DNA from 4 places in the Nocardioides sp. OK12 genome. Region 2 is predicted to be linked to each of the others. Evidence: predicted binding sites of a transcription regulator. Region 2 holds the regulator's gene; each other region holds the start of a gene.
What was found. Region 2 encodes LexA, which represses DNA repair genes until DNA is damaged. Its sites were predicted from a motif close to TCGAACANNTGTTCGA; they were not measured.
Positions count from the first base shown of each region.

Region 1 (4,961 bases), on a different contig from region 2:
CAGGTCCAGGCCGAGCTGGGGCGTCCAGCTGCCGGCCAGGGCCACCAGGCCGAAGAGCACGGCGACCGAGGCGAAGAAGGCGACCAGGGTGCGCCCGGGGTTGGAGGGGCGTCGGGCCACCTCAGAGCTCCTCGGGACCGGCGGGGTCGGCCGGCTCGTCGACGCGGGAGACGATGCGGCCGACGGCGCCACGCGCGACGCGCAGCACCACGCCGGGGCTGACCTCGAGCTCGAAGGTGTCGTCGGCGAGGCCGCGCACGGTGCCCTGGATGCCCGAGGTCAGCATGACCTCGTCACCCACGGCGATGGACTGCTGCATCGAGATGAGCTCGCGGTTGCGCCGTGACTGCGGACGGATGATCAGCAGCCAGAACACGAACGCGATGCCCAGCAGGGGCAGGAAGGGGGCGATGGCCTCCACGAAGGACCTCTCCACGTACGACGACAGGGGTGACCGCCGGGCTCGGGCCCGGGGACGGCCGCGCGAAAGTGTAGCCGCGGGGGTGTGGCCCACGGCATCGCCGCCCTGCCGGGTGCCGCTCAGTCGGCGTCGGAGCCGAAGAGGGTCTCCTCGCCGCCCGCCGGCGGGGCCAGGCCCAGGTGGGTCCAGGCGGCCGGGGTGGCCACCCGGCCACGCGGCGTACGGGCCAGGAAGCCGATGCGCACCAGGAAGGGCTCGGCGACCTCCTCGACGGTCTCGCGCTCCTCGCCCACGGCGACCGCGAGGGTGGAGACACCGACGGGCCCGCCGCTGAAGCGTCGGCACAGCACGTCGATGACACCACGGTCGAGACGGTCGAGGCCCAGCGCGTCGACCTCGTACAGGTCGAGCGCGGCCTCGGCGACCCCGAGGGTCACGACGCCGTCGGCACGCACCTGGGCGTAGTCGCGCACCCGGCGCAGCAGCCTGTTGGCGATGCGCGGAGTGCCGCGAGAGCGGGAGGCGATCTCGGCGGAGCCCTCGGCGGTCAGGTCGACACCGAGGAGCCCGGCCGAGCGGTGCACGATCGTGTCGAGGTCCCGGGGCTCGTAGAACTCCAGCTGGGCGGTGAACCCGAAGCGGTCGCGCAGCGGCCCGGGCAGCAGGCCGGCACGGGTGGTGGCGCCGACCAGGGTGAAGGGCGGGATCTCCAGCGGGATCGCCGTGGCCCCGGGTCCCTTGCCGATGACGACGTCGACCCGGAAGTCCTCCATCGCCATGTAGAGCATCTCCTCGGCCGGCCGCGACATCCGGTGGATCTCGTCGATGAAGAGCACGTCCCCCTCGTTGAGCCCCGACAGGATCGCCGCCAGGTCGCCGGCGTGGGTGATCGCCGGGCCGCTGGTCAACCGCAGCGGGACGCTCATCTCGTGGGCGATGATCATCGCCAGCGTCGTCTTGCCCAGGCCCGGAGGGCCCGAGAGCAGCACGTGGTCGGGGGCGCGCTCGCGCATCCGGGCGGCCTCGAGCACCAGGCCGAGCTGGTCGCGCACCCGCTGCTGACCCACGACCTCGTCGAGGGTGCGGGGCCGCAGCGCCGCCTCGACGGCCCGCTCGTCGCCGTCGGCCTCGGCCACGGTCAGGGAGCGCAGGTGGCTCTCCTCGGCGGCGGCGTACTCGTCGTAGGGGTCCTCGTGCACGACCGATCAGGCCTTCGAGAGCATGCGCAGGGCCGAGCGCAGCAGGGTCGCGACGTCGGGGCTCTCCCCCGCCTCGGGTGCCACGTCGTCGACCGCGCGGTCGGCGTCCTTGGCCGACCAGCCGAGGCCGACGAGGCCCTGGTGGACCTGGTCGCGCCAGGGCTCGGCGCTGGCCGCCGGGGCCGCGGTCCCGCGAGTGTCGACCGGCGCCCCGAGGCGGTCCTTGAGCTCGAGGATGATCCGCTGGGCGCCCTTCTGGCCGATGCCGGGCACCCGGGTCAGGGTCTTGACGTCCTCGGAGCCCACGGCGCGGCGCAGGTCGTCGGGAGCGAGCACCGCGAGCATCGCCTGCGCCAGCTTGGGCCCCACCCCGGAAGCGGTCTGCAGCAGCTCGAAGCAGGCCTTCTCGTCGTCGTCGAGGAAGCCGAAGAGGGTCAGCGACTCCTCGCGCACCACCATCGAGGTCGGCAGGGTGGCCTGCTGGCCGGTGCCGATCTTGGGCGAGAGCGTGGCCAGGGTGCCGGGGGTGCACATCAGCTCGAGGCCGACGCCGCCGACCTCGAGCACGGCGCTGTTGAGGGTCACCGCGGCCACGGGGCCTCGGACGTAGGCGATCACGGGGTCCTCCTGGGGACGGCGCGGGCGGGGACGGCGCGGGCAGGGACGGCTCGGGTCTGGCGGGCCACGGCCTGCTCGAGGCGGGCCTGGGCGCCGCCGCGCCAGATGTGGGTGATGGCCAGCGCCAGCGCATCGGCAGCGTCGGCGGGCTTGGGCGGGGCGTCGAGGCGCAGGATGCGGGTCACCATCGCCCCCACCTGCTGCTTGGTGGCCCGGCCGCTGCCGGAGACGGCGGCCTTGACCTCGCTGGGGGTGTGCAGCGCGATCGGCAGCCCCCGGCGTGCGGCGACCACCATGGCGATGCCGCTGGCCTGGGCGGTGCCCATCACGGTCGAGACGTCGGAGCGGGCGAAGACCCGCTCGACGGCCACCGCGTCGGGCCGGTGCTCCTCGATCCAGGCCTCGACACCCTTCTCGATGGTCACCAGCCGCTGGGCCACCGGCAGGTCGCTGCTGGTGCGCAGCACGTTGACGTCGACCAGGCTCAGCGGACGCCCGACCGAGCCGTCGACCACGCCCATCCCGCAGCGGGTCAGCCCGGGGTCGATCCCCAGCACGCGCATCGGTCCACCTCTCCGTCGAACGTCTGTTCGCACGGCTCGACGGTACGCGACCGGCCCGGCCGCTCGTCGTACGACACGCGGGGGCGCGCGGCCTTCGGCCGGGTGCTCAGTCCTCGGAGTCCTCGAGCTCGGCCATCACGACGTCGGGGACGTCGAAGTTGGCGTAGAGGTTCTGCACGTCGTCGAGGTCCTCGAGGACGTCGACGAGGCGGAACATCTTGGCGGCGCCGTCCTTGTCGAGCGCCACCTGCATGTCGGGCACGAACTGCGCCTCGGCGGAGTCGTAGTCGATGCCGGCGGCCTGCAGGGCGGTGCGCACGGCGACCAGGTCGGTGGCCTCGGAGACGACCTCGAAGGACTCCCCCAGGTCGTTGACGTCCTCGGCGCCGGCGTCGAGGGTGGCCTCGAGCAGGTCGTCCTCGGCGACGGTGCGGCCCTCCTGGTCCTTGGCCACCACGACGACGCCCTTGCGGTGGAAGAGGAACGAGACCGAGCCCGGGTCGGCCAGCGAGCCGCCGTTGCGGGTCATCGCGGTGCGGACCTCCATGGCGGCCCGGTTCTTGTTGTCGGTGAGGCACTCGATGAGCATCGCGACGCCGCTGGGGCCGTAGCCCTCGTACATGATCGTCTGGTAGTCGGCGCCGCCGGTCTCGGCGCCGGAGCCGCGCTTGACCGCGCGGTCGATGTTGTCGTTGGGGACCGAGGACTTCTTGGCCTTCTGGATCGCGTCGTAGAGCGTGGGGTTGCCGGTGGGGTCACCGCCACCCATCCGGGCCGCGACCTCGACGTTCTTGACGAGCTTGGCGAACATCTTGCCGCGCTTGGCGTCGACGATCGCCTTCTTGTGCTTGGTGGTCGCCCACTTGGAGTGTCCAGACATGCGTCTTCCCGTCTACTCGGCTCTGCTGCGTGGCCGCACCAGGTCCACGAGCAGCTGGTGGACCCGGGAGTCGCCCCCCACCTCGGGGTGGAACGACGTCGCCATCAGGTGGCCCTCACGGACCGCGACGATCCTACCTGCGGCCTCGCCGTGGTCGACACGGGCGAGCACCTCGACCCCGGGGCCGACCTCCTCGACCCAGGGGGCGCGGATGAAGACGCCGTGCACCGGCTCGTCGAGCCCGGCCATCTCGACCGGTCCCTCGAAGGAGGCGACCTGGCGCCCGAAGGCGTTGCGGCGCACCGTCATGTCGATGCCGCCGAGGGTCTCCTGGCCCTCCGCGCCGTCGTCGACCCGGTCGGCGAGCAGGATCATCCCGGCGCAGGTGCCGAGCACCGGCAGCCCGGCGGCGACCGCCTCGCGCAGCGGCTCCATGAGCCCGAAGGTGCGGGCCAGCCGCGCCATCGTGGTGCTCTCGCCCCCGGGCAGCACCAGCGCGTCGCAGGCCGCGAGCTCCTCGGGGCGGCGTACGCGCAGCGTCGCGCAGCCGAGCAGCTCGAGGGCGGCGACGTGCTCGCGCACGTCGCCCTGGAGGGCCAGGACGCCGATCGTGGGTGGGTTCGCAGCGGGCACGGGCGGAGTCTAGGGACCCTCCCCCACCGGTCCGGGGCCGGTGGCAGAGTGGACCCATGCCCAGCTCCCGGTTGACCGGCGTCCTCGCCGTGGCGGTACTGCTCACCGGCGCCTGCGGCGACGACGGCACCTCGTCCCAGGACGAGCCACGTGGCCTCATGAGCAGCACCTCGACCAGCTCGACCAGCCCGACCGGCTCCGGGCCGGCGGTCGAGGCCGCCGACGAGCCGCAGGCGGCGTACCTGGCCTGGCTCGCCGCGCTCGAGTCGCAGGACGCCGAGGCGGCGTGCGAGCGGCACCACCCGGAGCTGACGATCGCGCTGCGCTACGAGGCGATCCTGCTCGACCGCGCCGAGCTCGGTGACCCGTGCACGGGGTTCGTCGCGCTGCTGTGGGAGGACCCGCTGCGCGAGGTCGACCCGGTCGAGGTCGAGACCACCCAGGACACGGGCGAGAAGGCGACGGTCGCCGCCCGCTTCGAGGGCGGGTCGGAGACGGCGCAGCTGGTCTACCACCGTGCGCAGTGGCGGGTGCTGAGCACCGAGTCACGCGTCGAGGCCACCGAGGGGGCGCTCGCCGACGCCCCGCAGCGCTGGGTGCGGGTGTGGTGCGACCTCGAGGTGGGCGCCGACCGCGCTTCCGTGGTG
Region 1 covers NZ_BNET01000007.1:105,118-110,078, forward strand. The annotation lists gene secD (protein translocase subunit SecD) at 1-120, opposite strand, end outside; gene yajC (preprotein translocase subunit YajC) at 122-421, opposite strand; gene ruvB (Holliday junction branch migration DNA helicase RuvB) at 541-1,572, opposite strand; gene ruvA (Holliday junction branch migration protein RuvA) at 1,627-2,238, opposite strand; gene ruvC (crossover junction endodeoxyribonuclease RuvC) at 2,235-2,792, opposite strand; gene OCU29_RS17625 (YebC/PmpR family DNA-binding transcriptional regulator) at 2,908-3,681, opposite strand; gene pdxT (pyridoxal 5'-phosphate synthase glutaminase subunit PdxT) at 3,694-4,314, opposite strand; gene OCU29_RS17635 (hypothetical protein) at 4,371-4,961, shown strand, end outside.
Region 1: a site for LexA is predicted at 2,817-2,832, ahead of ruvC (crossover junction endodeoxyribonuclease RuvC). Genes of this name have one in related genera too.

Region 2 (4,961 bases):
CGGCGGATGCGGCGCACGGCCTTGTCGCGCTCGGAGCGCGGGCCGGTGAAGTAGACCAGGTCGGCGCCGCCGTTGTCGGCGATCACGAACCGGTCGGCCAGGAACGGGTCCTCCGAGAGCGGTCCCTGCAGCGAGACGATCCGGTCGGGGTAGGACCAGTCCATCGAGTGGTCGGCCAGCACGATGACGATCGAGTGCTCCCAGCGCCCCGAGCTCTTCAGCTCGGCCACGAAGTCGCCGACGAGCCGGTCGGTGTTGACCAGCGCCAGCTTGCGCGCGGCCTCGAGCGTGGTGGGCCCGGTGAGGTCGGTGTGTCCGAGCCGGTCGACGTCGCCGAGGTTGACGAAGACCAGGTGGGGGTCGAGCTCGCCGATCATGTCGAGGGTGGCGCGCATCGTGAAGTCGTCGGGGGCGTGCCCCGAGATCGGGACGATCGGGAACGGCTCCCAGCGGTGCGTGGCCCGCTCGCCGAAGATCCCGTAGAGGTACTCCTTGCTCAGCACCGTGCCGGTGGTCAACCCGCGCCTGTTGAGCCGCTCGATGACGGTGGGGAAGCGCAGGTCGGAGGGCTGGTCGAGGGTGCGGATCTCGCCCAGCGCCCGGTCGTAGACCGCGTTGGCCGGCACGCCGCTGCGGTCGGGGCGCACCCCGGTCATCATCATCGTGTGGTTGGGGATGGTCTCCATCACCGGCATCGAGGTGGCCCGCGGGTGGTGCACCCCGCCCTCGCGCAGCGCGAGCAGGTTCGGCGTCAGCCCGCTGTCGATCTCCTCGGGCCGGCAGCCGTCGACGACCAGCACGTAGGCCCGCTTGCGGGTCGAGGCCCGCGCCGCGAGCGCCGCCGGCTCGAGCCCGGCCACGGTCGAGAACGCCAGGCCCGAGGCCGCCGCGGTCAGGACCGTGCGCCGACCGGCGCGGATCTCACCGAGGCCGCGGGCGAAGGGGGCGGGGCCGGCCGCGTCGCAGTGGCCGCTCGTCGGGTCGCACATCAGCGGTCTCCTACGGGGGTGCTCACGCGCTGCACCGTGCCGGTGCCGGCCAGGGTGCGGAACGACGCGTCGTGGGTGGCGGTGGTCTGCTGGTCGTCGCGGGCCCCGATGACGTACCAGTCCATCTGGGTGCGCTCGGCGGTGATGTCGAGCACCGAGAAGCCGTGGTCGTCGAAGTTCAGGTACTTGATGTGGCGGTTGTTGGCCTTGATCGCGGTCTCCACCAGCGGCGTCAGCGCCGGCTGGCCGGTGATGTCCTTGAGGTTGTTGGAGGTCACCGAGGAGCACACGAACTCCACGCCCACCGAGTCGCCGAGCAGCGGGTAGAGCGAGGTGTCCATCGGCAGGTCGCAGGCCCACCCCGAGTGGATGTCGCCGGTCACGAAGACCACGTCCTTGACCTGGTGGTCGTCGATGTGGCGGAAGACCTCGCGGCGGTCGGCGGTGTAGCCGTCCCACTGGTCGACGTTGTACGGCGAGCCGTCCTGGGGCAGCAGCCCGGTGACGTCGTTGACCGGGTCGACGAGCTCGTTGGGCAGATCGGCGAAGGTGACCGGGGCGATCATCACCGGGTTGCCGACGACCTTCCACTGCGGGGCGTGGTTGCCGCGGGTCAGGGAGTCCTTGAGCCACTCCATCTGCCGGTTGCCGGTGATCGAGCGCGCCGGGTCGTTGACCTCGGCGTCCACCAGCGGGGTCGCGACCTGCTGGGACCGGTAGGTGCGCAGGTCGAGCATGCTGACCTCGGCCAGGTCGCCGAAGCGCAGGCGGCGGTAGAGCCGGGCGCCGTCGCCCAGCGAGGCGGTGCCGTCCATACGCACCGGCATCCACTCGTCGTACGCGCGGTGGGCGCGGGCGCGCCGCTTGAGGTAGTCGCCCTCGGAGTCGTCGTGGTTCTCGGCGTTCTTCCTCCACTGGTCGTTGGTGACCTCGTGGTCGTCCCAGGTCACGATCCAGGCGTACCGGGCGTGCAGGGCCTGCAGGTCGGGGTCGGTCTTGTACTGCGCGTGCCGGCGGCGGTAGTCGGAGAGCGAGACCATCTCGCGCGCGGGGTCGTGCGGGCGGATGTCGACGTTGTCCTGGCCCATGCCGTACTGGCCGGGTGCGTACTCGTAGAGGTAGTCGCCCAGGTGCAGCACCGCGTGCAGGTCGTCGCGCTCGGCGAGCAGCCGGTAGGCGCTGAACCAGCCGGCCTGCAGGTTGGCGCAGGACACCACGCCGAAGCGCAGGTTGTCGGGCGTGGCGCGCTTGGCCGGGGCGGTGCGGGTGGTGCCGACCGGGCTGCGCTGGCCGCGCGCGGTGAAGCGGTAGTGGTAGACGGTCTCGGGCTGCAGGCCCGTCACGTCGAGCTTGACGGTGTGGTCGCGCGCGGCGCTGGTGACGAAGCGGCCACGGCGCACGACGTTGCGGAAGCGGCGGTCGGTGGCGACCTCCCAGCGCACGCCCACCCGCGGGCCCTTGCCCGAGCCGGGGGTGGCGGCCCTGGTGGGGGTGACCCGGGTCCAGATCAGCACCGCGCGCGGCAGCGGGTCGCCGGAGGCCACGCCGTGGGCGAAGACGTCGTGGCGGGCCTTCGCAGCGACCGCGTGCGGGCTCGCGAGCACGCCGGCGCCGGTGATGGCGGCGCCGCCGGCCCCGACGGCACTGGCGGCCAGGACCGTACGGCGTCCGAGGGCGGCGAGGCGGGCCCGCTCGGCGTCGGCGGGGCGCACGGCGTCAGCGGCGGTGGTGGGGGTCAGTGGTGGGGTCACGCCTCATCCAACGACACACCGCCGTCCACGTGACGTGGACGGCGGTGTGAGCACCGTCTGTTCACCGTCGGTTCGGTCTCCCGACGGGCGGGTGCGGGGCCTCAGAGGCTGCGCAGCACCGCGGTGACGACCCCGAGGATCGAGGCGTGGGTGCCGTCGATCGGCTCGTAGGCGTCGTTGTGGGGCAGCAGCCAGACCTTGCCGTCCTTGCGCTGGAAGGTCTTGACGGTGGCCTCCTCGCCGATCAGGGCGGCGACGATCTGGCCGTTGCTGGCGGTCTGCTCCTGGCGGATCACCACGTAGTCGCCGTCGCAGATCGCGGCGTCGATCATCGAGTCGCCGGAGACCTCGAGCAGGAAGAGCTGGCCGTCGCCGACCAGCTGCTGGGGCAGCGGGAAGACGGCCTCGACCCGCTCCTCGGCCAGGATCGGGCCACCGGCGGCGATCCGGCCCACGACCGGCACGTAGGAGGCCTGCGGCATGGTGTTGCCGATGTCGGTCTCGTCGACCGAGCTGTCGTCGGCCGAGGAGATCGCCTTGCGGCGCGCCATCAGCTCGGGCAGGAAGACCTCGAGGGCGCGCGGGCGGTGGGGGTCGCGCTTGAGGAAGCCCTTCTCCTCGAGCACCTTGAGCTGGTGGGAGACGCTGGAGGTGCTGGTCAGGCCGACGGCCTGGCCGATCTCGCGCATGCTCGGCGGGTAGCCGCGGGTCTCGATGGCCTCCTTGATGCACGCGAGGACCTTGATCTGGCGCGGCGTCAGGCCGGTCGCGTCGGGAGGGCCGTCGGGCAGCTCCGCGACCCCGCGCTTGCGGGGGCCGCTGTTCTTGGTGGCCATCGTGTGCCTTTCGTGCGCGAGGCCCGAGCCGGGGAGTCCGCTCGGATGGGTCGTGGACCCACGCTATCGCCGCGCGGGCCCGACTTCAAACATCTGTTCGAAGGGCGTGTCGCGCTCGTGGAGGCGGCGACGGGCTGCTCCGGAGTGACGTCGGGGATCTCGAACAATTGTTCGCTGCACCCCTTGCGCGGCTCGAACACCTGATCTAGTCTCGCTCATGTGTTCGATCGAACACCTGGTCGAAGCAGGATCTCGACCGGGACTGTCGGTGGCTGTCCGTAGACATCTCCCTGACCGAGCACGACGACGACCACCCCCTTCCCCAGGAGGTCCCGATGAGCACCATGACCCTCACCGCCGCCCCGGCCCCGATCCGCCTCGGCGCCGTCCGCGCCACCCGCCGTACGACGCCGGGCTCGCTGCGGCTGACCCGCCGCGGCCGGCTCGCTGTGCTGGCCGCGGGCCTGCTGCTCGTCGCCCTGGTGGGCGTCGTGCTGGCCGGCGTCTCCGTTGCCACCAGCGAGAGCGGCACCGCCCCGGCGACCGAGACGATCACCGTCGGCGTCGGCGACACGCTGTGGGCCATCGCCGCCGAGCGCGCCGAGTCCGGCGACGTGCGCGAGGTCATCGAGCGCATCCAGCAGCTGAACTCCCTCGACGGTGGCCTGGTGGTCACCGGCCAGCGCCTGGTCGTCCCGGCCGGCTGAGGAACGGCCCGCGACCGCGCTGCGGTCCGGGCACGGCGGCCCCTGCGGCCGCCCACAGATTTCGTCGGTCGCCTCGACCCCGGCCGGCGAAACCAGGGGAAAGACGAGGGGCGGGCCCGCAGTGGGCCCGCCCCTCGCGCTGTGTCGGGCCCTGTCTTCCGCGTCCGGTGCGGGAGGCTGTCGTGGTGAGCGACGACGTCTTCGAGAGCAGGCTGGCCCAGCGGCAGGCGTGGTGCGAGGCGCCCTGGGGCCGCCTGCGGTTCGCGGTGGTGCGCGAGACGCTGCGCCGCCAGGTCGAGGCGCTGGAGGCCGACCTCGGGCAGCCGCGGGCGCTGCGGGTCCTCGACGTCGGCGGGGGCGACGGCCGCGACGCCCTGGGCCTGGCCGTCGCCGGCCACCACGTCACGGTCCTCGACCCGGCGCCCTCCTGGCTCGCCGAGGCCCGCCGCCGCGCCGAGTCCGCGCGGGTGGGGGAGCGGGTGGTGACCCTCGAGGGCTCGATCGACGACCTGAGCGGGGCCGGCGGCGGGTTCGACCTGGTGCTGTGCCACAACGTGCTGCACTACCGCCCGGCCGAGACCGGCGCGGCCGACGTACGACGTCTGGCGCAGGCGGCGCGGCCGGGCGGCCGGGTCTCGGTGATGGCGCCGAACCCCGCGGCGCGGGTGATCGGGCGGC
Region 2 covers NZ_BNET01000002.1:538,658-543,618, forward strand. The annotation lists gene OCU29_RS06735 (alkaline phosphatase family protein) at 1-989, opposite strand, end outside; gene OCU29_RS06740 (alkaline phosphatase) at 989-2,740, opposite strand; gene lexA (transcriptional repressor LexA) at 2,842-3,576, opposite strand; gene OCU29_RS06750 (LysM peptidoglycan-binding domain-containing protein) at 3,912-4,283, shown strand; gene OCU29_RS06755 (methyltransferase domain-containing protein) at 4,469-4,961, shown strand, end outside.

Region 3 (4,961 bases), on a different contig from region 2:
TGAGGGACGCGGCCGCCGTCTCCAGCGCCTGGCGTCCAAGTTGCACGCCGCCGTAGGCCTCGATGGCGTGCGTTGTCATCAGGGTCGCTTCTAGGGAAAGCCAGGCAGCTTCGGTCACCTCGGCACCCTGCCATGGGACCAGGAGCTCGTCTACGGGTTGGCCCACTCTGTGCCCACCTCCGCATCAACCGCACCCGCACCCTCAGCGCCACAGGCATGAGGGCTGAAGTGCTGCCCCCACGCGGGCGCCCACCCACAGCCCGGGCCGTCGGCTCGCGAAACGCGGGCAACGCAGGGACAACCGCGCCCTGAACGGCAACGAATAAGTGCCCGGAACCCCTGCGGGGCTCCGGGCACTTCTCTCAAGAGGCTTTCGGGAACAAGCGCGTCATCCTTTCGGGAACACGCCCGCGTGTCAGTCAGTCAGTGGAGCTGGCGGGAATCGAACCCGCGTCCTCGAGCGTCGAACCTGGTCTTCTCCGGGTGCAGTCTGTGATGTCGTTTTCTCAGCCCCGGTGCTCGCAACAGACACGTCACCGACGGGCTCAGTCAGATTTGAGTCCCGATCAACCACTCTGACTGCAGTTGATCAGCGAGTCTCCTAGTCGACGCCAGGTTCCGGGACGGAGACAGGTGCCCGGTCTGACGCTTCGATCACTGCTCAGGCAGCGAGAGCGAAGGAACTGCGATTGGTGTTGGCAGTTATTGGTTTCCAGCGATCGTTTACGAGATGGCGCTGGCTTCTCGACCCGCTTCTCCAGGAACTAACGTCCCAAGTCGAAACCGATCAGCCCCTCTTGAGTTTTCACCTGCACGCACAGGCTACCTGACCCAACCACCCGAGGTCACGCAGCATTCCCGCCCGACCCCCGCACCCGCAGCACGACCCCGTTCGCAGGCAGGTGCGCGCGCGGCCAGCGCAGCGAGTACGTCGCCCAGGCCTCCTCGTGGTCGGGGTGGCCGGGCACCAGCGGCTCGGCGTACGCCGGGAGCCACTCGCCCTGCCACAGCACCTCGACCGCCGTGGTGGGCCGGTGCACGTTGCGCCACCAGCTCGTGCCGTCGCGGGGCACGACGACGAGCGCGCCCTCGAGGTCGACGGCGTAGCGCACCGGCACCCGGTGGGTCCGCCCGGTCCGCCGACCCCGCACCTCGACCCCCACCAGGTCACCGTCGAGCCAGCCCCACGAGGAGCCGAGCAGGCGCAGCAGCACCCGGTCCCACAGCGGGACGGCGGTCATCGACCCCAGTGCCCAGTACGTCGCCAGGCCGAGCAGGCCGCCCGCGACGGCTCCGGTCGCAGCCCCAGCGCCGACGACCTCCGCCGGCGACCAGTCCTGCCCAGGCAGCGAGGCCCCAGCGAAGATCGCCACCATCACCGGCGGCCAGGCCAGCGCACTGGCCAGCACCCAGGCGCCGGGGTGGCCCACCGCCGGCCGCAGCGCCGACGCCTGGGCCAGCCCGAGCAGAGGTCCGAGCACCAGCCCGACGCCGACCGCCGCGAGCAGCAGCAACACCGGCGGCGCGCCGCCGACGGCCTCCCCCGCCTCCTGGCCCAGCACCGCTGGGGCAGCCCCCGCCGCCCAGCCCAGGCCGGCCACCAGGACGGTGGCCGCGACGAACCGCGCCCGCCGCAACCGCGGGAGCCAGCGCCCGAGGTTCCACGCCTGCGCCGACCCGAGAGCCAGCCCCTCGACGAGACCGGCACCGACCACGAGCAGCAGGCCGAGCCCGACACTGCCTCGCACCCCCGGCTCCGCCGACCACGACCCCACCAGGCGCGAGGCCCCGGCCGCGGCGGCCAGGCCGACCGCCTCGGCCAGCGACAGCGCGGCCACCCAGACGCCCAGACCGGGCCGGTCCGCCGAGCGCGACGTGGGTCTCGGCCGGAGGTCAGCGGTCTGCGTCCTCATGCCAACAGTCCAGCGCGCGCACGCGCGAGAGGGCAGCGACGAAGGTCCCGAGCGCACCGCCACAGGACCCCGAGAAGTTCTCCACAGATCTTCGAACTGGTGTTCCCATGACGCCCTCGCTCTGGGATCATGGAGGCATGACGTTGACGGCGCTCCCGATCCCCACCGCGGCCCCCGCGGTGGCCGGCGCGAGCGCTGCCCTGGGCGAGGCGCACGCCATCGCCCTCGAGCACGTGGCCCGCGAGGAGCTGGGTCACCTGCTCGAGACGCTGGCCGTCGTCGAGTCGCAGGCCGAGTCGCTGCGCCTCAAGGTCCTCGCCGAGGCCGAACGACGCCAGGTCGCCGCCGATGACGCGGCCACGGGCACCGATGCCTGGGCGGCCGCCCTCACCGGCACCACTCGCGAGGTCAACGCGGGCGGCCTGCACCTGGCCGAGCTGCTCAAGACGAAGTACCACCACACGCGCGAGGCGTACGCCGCCGGCCAGCTGCGCGCCGACCAGGTCCGGGTGGTCGTCCGCGCCGCTGAGCAGGCACCGCTCGAGACCACCCCCGAGCAGCTCGCCGCCGCTGAGGAGGTGCTGGTCAACAAAGCCACCGGGGTCGGCACCCGCTCGGGGCGCCCGATGAACGCCAAGCGGCTCCGCCAGGCGGCCCGGCGGATGCTCGACGTCGTCGACCGCGACCTGGCCGACAAGCACGAGGCGATCATGCTCGGCCGCGAGTCCCGGCGCGCGAAGCACGAGACCTACCTCGCGCTGCACGACAACGGCGACGGCACCTACTCCGGCAAGTTCACCCTCCCCGAGCTCCACGGCTCCCTGCTGCGCACCGCCATCGAGACCCTCTCGGCACCCCGCCGCCTCAACAAGGCGCGCACCGGCCCCGACGGCGAGAACATCTCCGGCTACGACGAGTCCGCCCCCACCGGGCCGGACCACGGCCTGTCGGGCTGGGAGGTCGCAGGCAATGCCCTGTGCGAGCTCATCGAGCACCTGCCCACCGACGGCTGGAACGGCGCCAACGCCCTCACACTCCTGGTCACCATGACCGCCGAAGACCTCACCCGCGACCTCGCCGCCACCGGCGACCTCGACCCCGCCACCTGGCCCGACTGGCACGGACCCCACGAGACCGGCACCGCCAAGCTCGACACCGGCACCCGGGTCGCCGCCGGCGACCTCCGGCGACTCGCCTGCGAAGCAGGCCTCGTCCCCGCCGTCCTCAACTCCCGATCAGTTCCACTCGACCTCGGCCGCACCAAACGGCTCCACACCCACCACCAACGAAAAGCCCTGGCGCTCGTCCACGACACCTGCGCCATCGGCACCTGCGAGAGACCCTTCGCCTGGACCGAGATCCACCATCTCCTCCCCTGGGCCCACCGCGGCGACACCGACCTCGACAACGGCATCCCCCTCTGTTCCTGGCACCACCACCGAGCCCACGACCCCAGGTGGCACCTCACCCAGCACCCACTCCGAGGCTGGGAGCTGAAGGCACGCCGGACCGCCCGGCACTGAGCCGACCTGCCCGACCAGCCCGACCAGCTACTCCGGCAGGCCCAGCAGCGCGGCCGCGTTGTGCCAGCAGACCGCGCGCAGCCAGTCGTCGCCCAGCCCGAGCCGCTCGAGGCCCTCGAGCTGGTGGGCGTAGGGGTACGGGATCGTTGGGAAGTCGGTGCCGAGCAGGATCCGGTCACCGAGGTCGGCGAGCCGCTCCAGCATCCCGTCGGGGTAGGTGGTCGTCCAGAAGTCGGTGAAGGTCATCGTCGTGTCGAGGTGCACCCGGTCGTAGGTGTCGGCGAACGACATGAAGTCCAGGTAGTCCGGCGCGCCGAGGTGCGCGACCACCAGGCACAACCGCGGGTGCGCGGCCAGCACCCGCGCCATCGGCGCGGGGCCGGTGAAGTCGTTGCCGACCGGCGCGTGCCCGGCGTGCACCACGACCGGGGTGCCGGCCTCGGCCAGCAGCCCCCAGACCGGGTCGAGCAGCGGGTCGTCGAGGTCGAACTCGCCCACCTGCACGTGCACCTTGAAGATCTCCACCCCGGCCTCGAGGGCCGCCGAGACGTAGGCGCCGGCCTCCGGCTCGGGGTAGAACGTCGCCGACCACAGCGACTCCGGCGCCAGCAGCTTGAACTCGGCCCCCCACTCGTTGAGGTAGCCGGCGATGCCGGGCCGGTGGGCGTAGGGCAGCGACGAGAAGCGGCGTACGCCGAGCGCGCGCAGCTGCTCGACCCGCTCCTGGGTGGTGCCGCGGTAGCGGATCGGCCAGGGCCGACCGATCTTGGGCCCGGCCTCGTCGAACTGGGCCCACACCCGGCGCTGGATCCGCTCGGGCAGGAAGTGGGTGTGCACGTCGAGCAGCCCGGGCAGGCCGAGCCGCTCCCAGAAGGCGGTGACGTCGCCGACCTCCTGGGCCCAGGTCACCTCCTGCTGGTCGGCCTCAGTCACGCATGCCCTTGAGGCGGCGCCCCACGGCCTGCTCGACCTCGCGCTTGGCAGTGCGCTCGGCGATCGACTGGCGCTTGTCCCAGTGCTTCTTGCCCTTCGCCAGGCCGATCTCGACCTTGGCGCGGCCGTTGACGAAGTACAGCGCCAGCGGGATGACCGTCAGGCCCTTCTCGCTGACCCGGCGCTCGATCTTGTCGATCTCGACCCGGTTCAGCAGCAGCTTGCGCTTGCGGCGTGCGGCGTGGTTGGTCCAGGTGCCCTGGGAGTACTCCGGGATGTGCACCCCGTGCAGCCACGCCTCGTTGCGGTCGATGTCGACGAAGCCGTCGACGAGGCTGGCGCGGCCCATCCGCAGCGACTTCACCTCGGTGCCCTGCAGCACCAGGCCCGCCTCGAAGGTGTCCTCGATGGCGTAGTCGTGGCGCGCCTTCTTGTTCTGCGCCACCATCTTCTGTCCCTGCTCCCTGGCCATCCGTCCATTCTCCCAGGTCAGGTCAACGCGGTTGCGGCGGGACCACCGACGAGCCGCTCGTCAGAGCCAGTTCATCGGGTCGACCGGGTTGCCGCCGACCAGCACCGTGTAGTGCAGGTG
Region 3 covers NZ_BNET01000001.1:243,036-247,996, reverse strand. The annotation lists gene OCU29_RS01250 (hypothetical protein) at 1-118, opposite strand, end outside; RNA gene ssrA (transfer-messenger RNA) at 425-795, opposite strand; gene OCU29_RS01240 (nitroreductase/quinone reductase family protein) at 846-1,913, opposite strand; gene OCU29_RS01235 (HNH endonuclease signature motif containing protein) at 2,051-3,436, shown strand; gene OCU29_RS01230 (amidohydrolase family protein) at 3,464-4,369, opposite strand; gene smpB (SsrA-binding protein SmpB) at 4,362-4,841, opposite strand; gene OCU29_RS01220 (M23 family metallopeptidase) at 4,902-4,961, opposite strand, start outside.
Region 3: a site for LexA is predicted at 2,005-2,020, ahead of OCU29_RS01235 (HNH endonuclease signature motif containing protein). Genes of this name have one in related genera too.

Region 4 (4,961 bases), on a different contig from region 2:
GACGCGGTGGGGCGCCTGCTGGGCCTCTCCAGCGTCTCCCCGACGCTCGGCACCGTGATGGAGGACCTGCTCAGCTACGGCGACGGGCTCGAGGTGGCCGAGCGTGAGCTGCTCGTCAGCGAGGTCGGTCGCCAGCCGCAGTCGCTGCCAGACCAGGTGATCTCGGTCGTGCGCGACGAGAAGGTCTACCGCTACTTCGACCCGGTGGTCAGCCAGCTGGCCCGCGGCGACCGCCTGATCGTCGTGCGCCCGGCCAAGGAGCTGCCGTGGGCACCGCGCCCGGGCACCCACAACGAGGACGCCGCCACCGACGCGGAGTGAGGCCTCAGCAGGTGGGGACGCGGTCCCAGGAGAAGTAGGTGAACCGCTTGGAGCCGTGGTGGGTGCGCATCTTGACCCGCACCTTCTGCTTGGCCAGGTCACCGGTGCTGCTGAAGCGGGCGAACACCTTGCGCTTGCCGGCCGCGGCCCAGCCGCTGTGCGCCGCCGCCGTCCAGAAGGGAGCGGTCGAGGCGTCCTTGACCCAGACCTCCACGCGGCGCTCGGAGGTGCGGTGCTTGTTGTTCATCCGCACCAGCAGGTGGGAGTAGCCCTCGGCCGTCGCCGGTCGGCAGGCCTGGAGCTTGGCGCGCTTGTAGGTCTTCATCGTCGACCAGCTCTTGCCGCCGGCGGCGACCCGGTCGATCTCCCGGGTGCGGTCGTCGGGGGCGTCGTCGGAGGTCGCCAGGCTCGGCACGACCAGCACGGCCGCGACCAGCAGCGCCACCGCGACGGGGGCCAGCCAGGTGACCGCACGGGTCGGGTGGGGTGTGCTCGGCACGGGTGTTCCTCCGCTGATCGGGTCTGTCGGCTCGGTCGGCTCGGGGCAGGACGGCACCGACGGTATCGGACCGGTCGCGCGGTCCACGGACCGCCCCGAGGGTCGAACGCACGTTCGATCTTGTGGGAGGATCGGGGGATGGCCGGCGGGATGAGCAAGCGGGGGAGCGGGGTGCCGCTCGGGGAGCGCCGACGCAGCGACCGCGCCGCTCCCGCGGCCGCCCCCGCGCGGCGTACGCCGACCTCGCCCTGCCCGGCGCGGCACTGCTGGGTGGGCGACCCGCTCGACGAGGAGGGCGAGAAGCGGCCCGGGCTGCTGCTGGAGTGGCGGCAGAGCCCCGACGGCTGGCAGGGCCTGGTCGTCTACGCGGCCCGGGTGCGGCCGGGCTCGTGGGGCCTGGTGCAGGAGTGGCTCCCGGGCTCGAGCCTCACCCCGTTGTGAGCCTCAGTGGCGCCGACCGCGCCGGCACGTCGGCACGTCGCTCCAGCGCAGCGAGCGCGCGGGGCTGACGTCGTGGCGGGTGCGCAGGCGGACCCGGAAGCGCTGGGTGACCAGTCGGCCGGTGGTCGAGACGTGCGCGAGCGGGGCGGCTCGGCCGGCGCGCACCCACGGGGTGCGGCTGTCGCCGCTCCAGGGCAGCGAGTAGGCCCGGTCCTTGAAGGTGACCTCGGCGCGCCGCAGCCGCTTGTCGTGGGCGTTGCGCAGGCGCAGCACGAGACGACGGAACGCGCCGTCGCGCGGCGGTCGGCAGCCCTCGAGGATCGCGCGCCGGTACGTCGTCAGCTCGGCCCAGCCGCGGTCGTGCCGCGCCTTGGCGCGGACGGGTGCCATCGAGGTCGCCATCGAGGTGGCCGTCGCGGCCCCCGGGAGTGCCGGGGCGGGTGCCGCGGACGCGGTCGGTGCTGCCGGCGCGAGGCTGAGCGCCACCGCGGCGGCGGTGGTGGCGAGGGTGGTGCGGAGCGCGGTGGACCTGGGCATCCCCGCAATGTAGTGCGTGGTGTGACTCAAGTGACGCATGTGACTGGCGCGGTGCAGCTGTGTCGGCCTCGATGGCCGACGGGCCACGAGCGCTGACCCGTCTCCGGCGGGGACGCGCCGGAGACGGCCGGGTGAGCGCCTCGGACCGCTACCACCAGGGGGGACTGTGGTGGCGGCGTCGGCACCGATCCTCACCGGTCGGTGCCGTCCCGCGCAGGGAGTTCTCCACCTCGACGGCAAAATCCAGGGAGCTGTCCAGACGGCCTTGCCGCTCGCCGGCGTGCACCGGGGCCGACGCCCCACCCCGTGGGTCTCCAGTGGCAGTCAGGTGTCGGCGTGAGTGCCTTGCCGCTGGGGAGAAACCATTGCCTTCGAACGCACGTTCGAGTAAAATCGGGTCATGACGCAGCCCAGCCGCGAGCAGCTCTGCGAGGTCGACGACCTCGACGCTGACCGGCTGCTCGAGGTGGCCCGCGAGGCCGAGGTCGAGGTACGTCGCGCCGAGCGCCGCCGGTTGCGGCTGGTGCTGCGCTGGTGCGACCTGCACCCCGCCCTCGACGACACCCAGCGGCTCTCGTGGGGCGAGCAGGACCGGGTCTGGGACTGCGATGCCTGGATCGGTGGCGAGGGGGTCCCGGCGGTGGCGGAGTTCACCGCCGAGCCGTTGGCGGCGGTGATGCGGATGTCACCGGCCGCGACCACCTCGCTGATGGGCGAGGCGCTCGAGCTGCGGCACCGGCTGCCCAGGATCCACGCCCGGGTGGAGTCCCTCGAGGTCGCGCTGTGGCGCGCCCGACGGGTCGCGAAGGCCACCCAGGGCCTCTCGGTCGAGGCCGCCGCGCACGTCGATGCGGTCCTGGCACCCCTCGTGGACTCCGTGGGCCCCACCCGCATCGACCGCGCGGTCGCCGAGGCGGCCGCCCTGTACGACCCCGAGACCCTCACCGACGCCGAGGAGCACGCCCGGGTCCACGAGTGGGGCATCACGCTGCGCCACCACCGCGCCGGTGAGGGCCGCCAGTGGGCCGGCACCTCCTGGCTCGCGATCACCGGTGACACCCCCACCCTGCAGCGCCTGCACGACCTGGTCACCGACACCATCGCCCCACCCGCAGACCCCGCAGTAGACCCCGACAGTCAGCGCGACCTCGGCGTACGCCAGATCCAGGCGCTGGCCGAGGTCCTCGACGGCCTCGGCGCACCCCGCCCCCGGGTACGGCTGGCCATCGACCTCACCACCGACGACCTCACCGAACCCCTCGTGGGTCCGGGCGTGGGGCGGGTGCTCGGGCTGGGCCCCGCCACCCTCGCCACGATCCGCGACTGGCTGGCCGGGGCCTCGGTCACCGTGCTGCCGGTCCTCGACATGGCCCGCACCGACGCCATCGACGCCCACGACCCGCCCCGGTGGATGCGCGACCTGGTCACCCGCCGCGACACCCACTGCGTGCACCCCTTCTGCGACACCCCCGCCACCCGCTGCGACCTCGACCACATCACCGCCTACATCCCCATGGACGAAGGCGGACCACCCGGCCAGACCCACCCAGCCAACCTGGCACCCCTGTGCAGGCACCACCACCGCAACAAGACCCACGGCCATTGGACCTACCACCGCACCCACCACGGCGACTACCTCTGGCACGACCAGCACGGCCACACCTACGCCGTCACCCGCCAAGGCACCCTCGAGCTCGAGACCCGCTGACCGCTGCCGGTGGTAGGGGTGTCTCAGTGCCCGGCGGTGGTCGTCAGCAGCACGACGCTGTCCTCGCTGGCGGCGACGCTGTGCGCCGCAGCAGGGACGACGGCGTGGTCGCCGGTGCGCAGCCGCACCGTGTCATCGGAGGTCACCAGGTCGACGGTGCCGTGCACGACCTGGAGGGTGGCCTCTCCGGTGTGGCGGTGCTCGTCGAGCCCGTGCCCGGCCGCGAGGGCGATGAGGGTCTGGTGCAGGGCATAGCCCTGACCGCCGTGGACGGTGACGCTGCTGCGTCCGGCGGTCGCGCCGGCGGCTCTGCTGAGGTGCTCGTGGCCCAGTCGGACGAGGGAGACGGCTTCCATGCCACCAGTCTCGGACGACCTTGCCCCGGGAGGCTCGGGTCGGAGGACACGCGAGCGCAGGACCAAGGTCCAGGAAAAGCAGAAGGCCGGCATCCCGAAGGAGACCGGCCTCTGTGTGGAACTGGTGGGCGATACTGGGTTTGAACCAGTGACCTCTTCCGTGTCAAGGAAGCGCGCTACCGCTGCGCCAATCGCCCGAGGTGGAGACGGGATTTGAACCCGTGTAGACGGATTTGCAGTCCGTTGCCTCGCCTCTCGGCCACTCCACCACGGAGGTCTAACCAAGAGAGAGACCTCTCCGAGCGGACGACGAGGCTCGAACTCGCGACCTCAACCTTGGCAAGGTTGCGCTCTACCAACTGAGCTACGTCCGCTTGCCGCCTGGGGTTTCCCCCGGGCTGCGACAGGAACATTAGCCCAACCCCCAGGACGTGCCAAATCCGGGTGTCGGCGGCGTGGCGAGCCGGCCAACAACGCCCGTGGAGCGGGCTTCTGCTCCCTGCAGGGGCGCCTACAGTGGCTCTTGTGCGCGCCTGGGTGAACGGACATCAGCTCGCTGACCCCCACCAGCCGGTGGTGCAGGTCAGCGACCACGGCTTCACGGTGGGGGACGGGGTGTTCGAGGCCGTCAAGGTCGTCGACGGCCGGCCGTTCGCCCTCGACCGCCACCTGGCGCGCCTGCGGGTGAGCGCTCTCGGGCTCGGGCTGCCGGCCCCCGACGATGCGCTGGTGCGCCAGGGGATCGCGGCCGTGCTGGAGGGCGAGCCGCTGCCGCTGGGTCGCCTGCGCATCACGGTCACCGGGGGCCCCGGGCCGCTCGGGTCCGGCCGCGGCGACGCCGAGCCCACGGTCGCGGTCGTCCTGGTGCCCCTCGAGGAGGCCGCACCGGCCGCCCGGGTCGCCACGGTGCCCTGGCCCCGCAACGAGCGGGGGGCGCTCGCCGGGCTCAAGACGACGTCGTACGCCGAGAACGTGGTGGCGCTCGCGGAGGCGAAGCGGCGCGGGGCCGACGAGGCGGTCTTCGCGAACCTGGCCGGACACCTGTGCGAGGGCACCGGGTCCAACGTCTTCTACGCCGTCGGCGGCGAGCTGCGCACCC
Region 4 covers NZ_BNET01000007.1:124,412-129,372, reverse strand. The annotation lists gene OCU29_RS17765 (TrkA family potassium uptake protein) at 1-321, shown strand, start outside; gene OCU29_RS17760 (hypothetical protein) at 326-820, opposite strand; gene OCU29_RS17755 (hypothetical protein) at 959-1,261, shown strand; gene OCU29_RS17750 (hypothetical protein) at 1,265-1,798, opposite strand; gene OCU29_RS17745 (HNH endonuclease signature motif containing protein) at 2,199-3,506, shown strand; gene OCU29_RS17740 (cupin domain-containing protein) at 3,530-3,862, opposite strand; tRNA gene OCU29_RS17735 (tRNA-Val) at 3,985-4,059, opposite strand; tRNA gene OCU29_RS17730 (tRNA-Cys) at 4,061-4,131, opposite strand; tRNA gene OCU29_RS17725 (tRNA-Gly) at 4,164-4,236, opposite strand; gene OCU29_RS17720 (aminotransferase class IV) at 4,388-4,961, shown strand, end outside.
Region 4: a site for LexA is predicted at 2,170-2,185, ahead of OCU29_RS17745 (HNH endonuclease signature motif containing protein). Genes of this name have one in related genera too.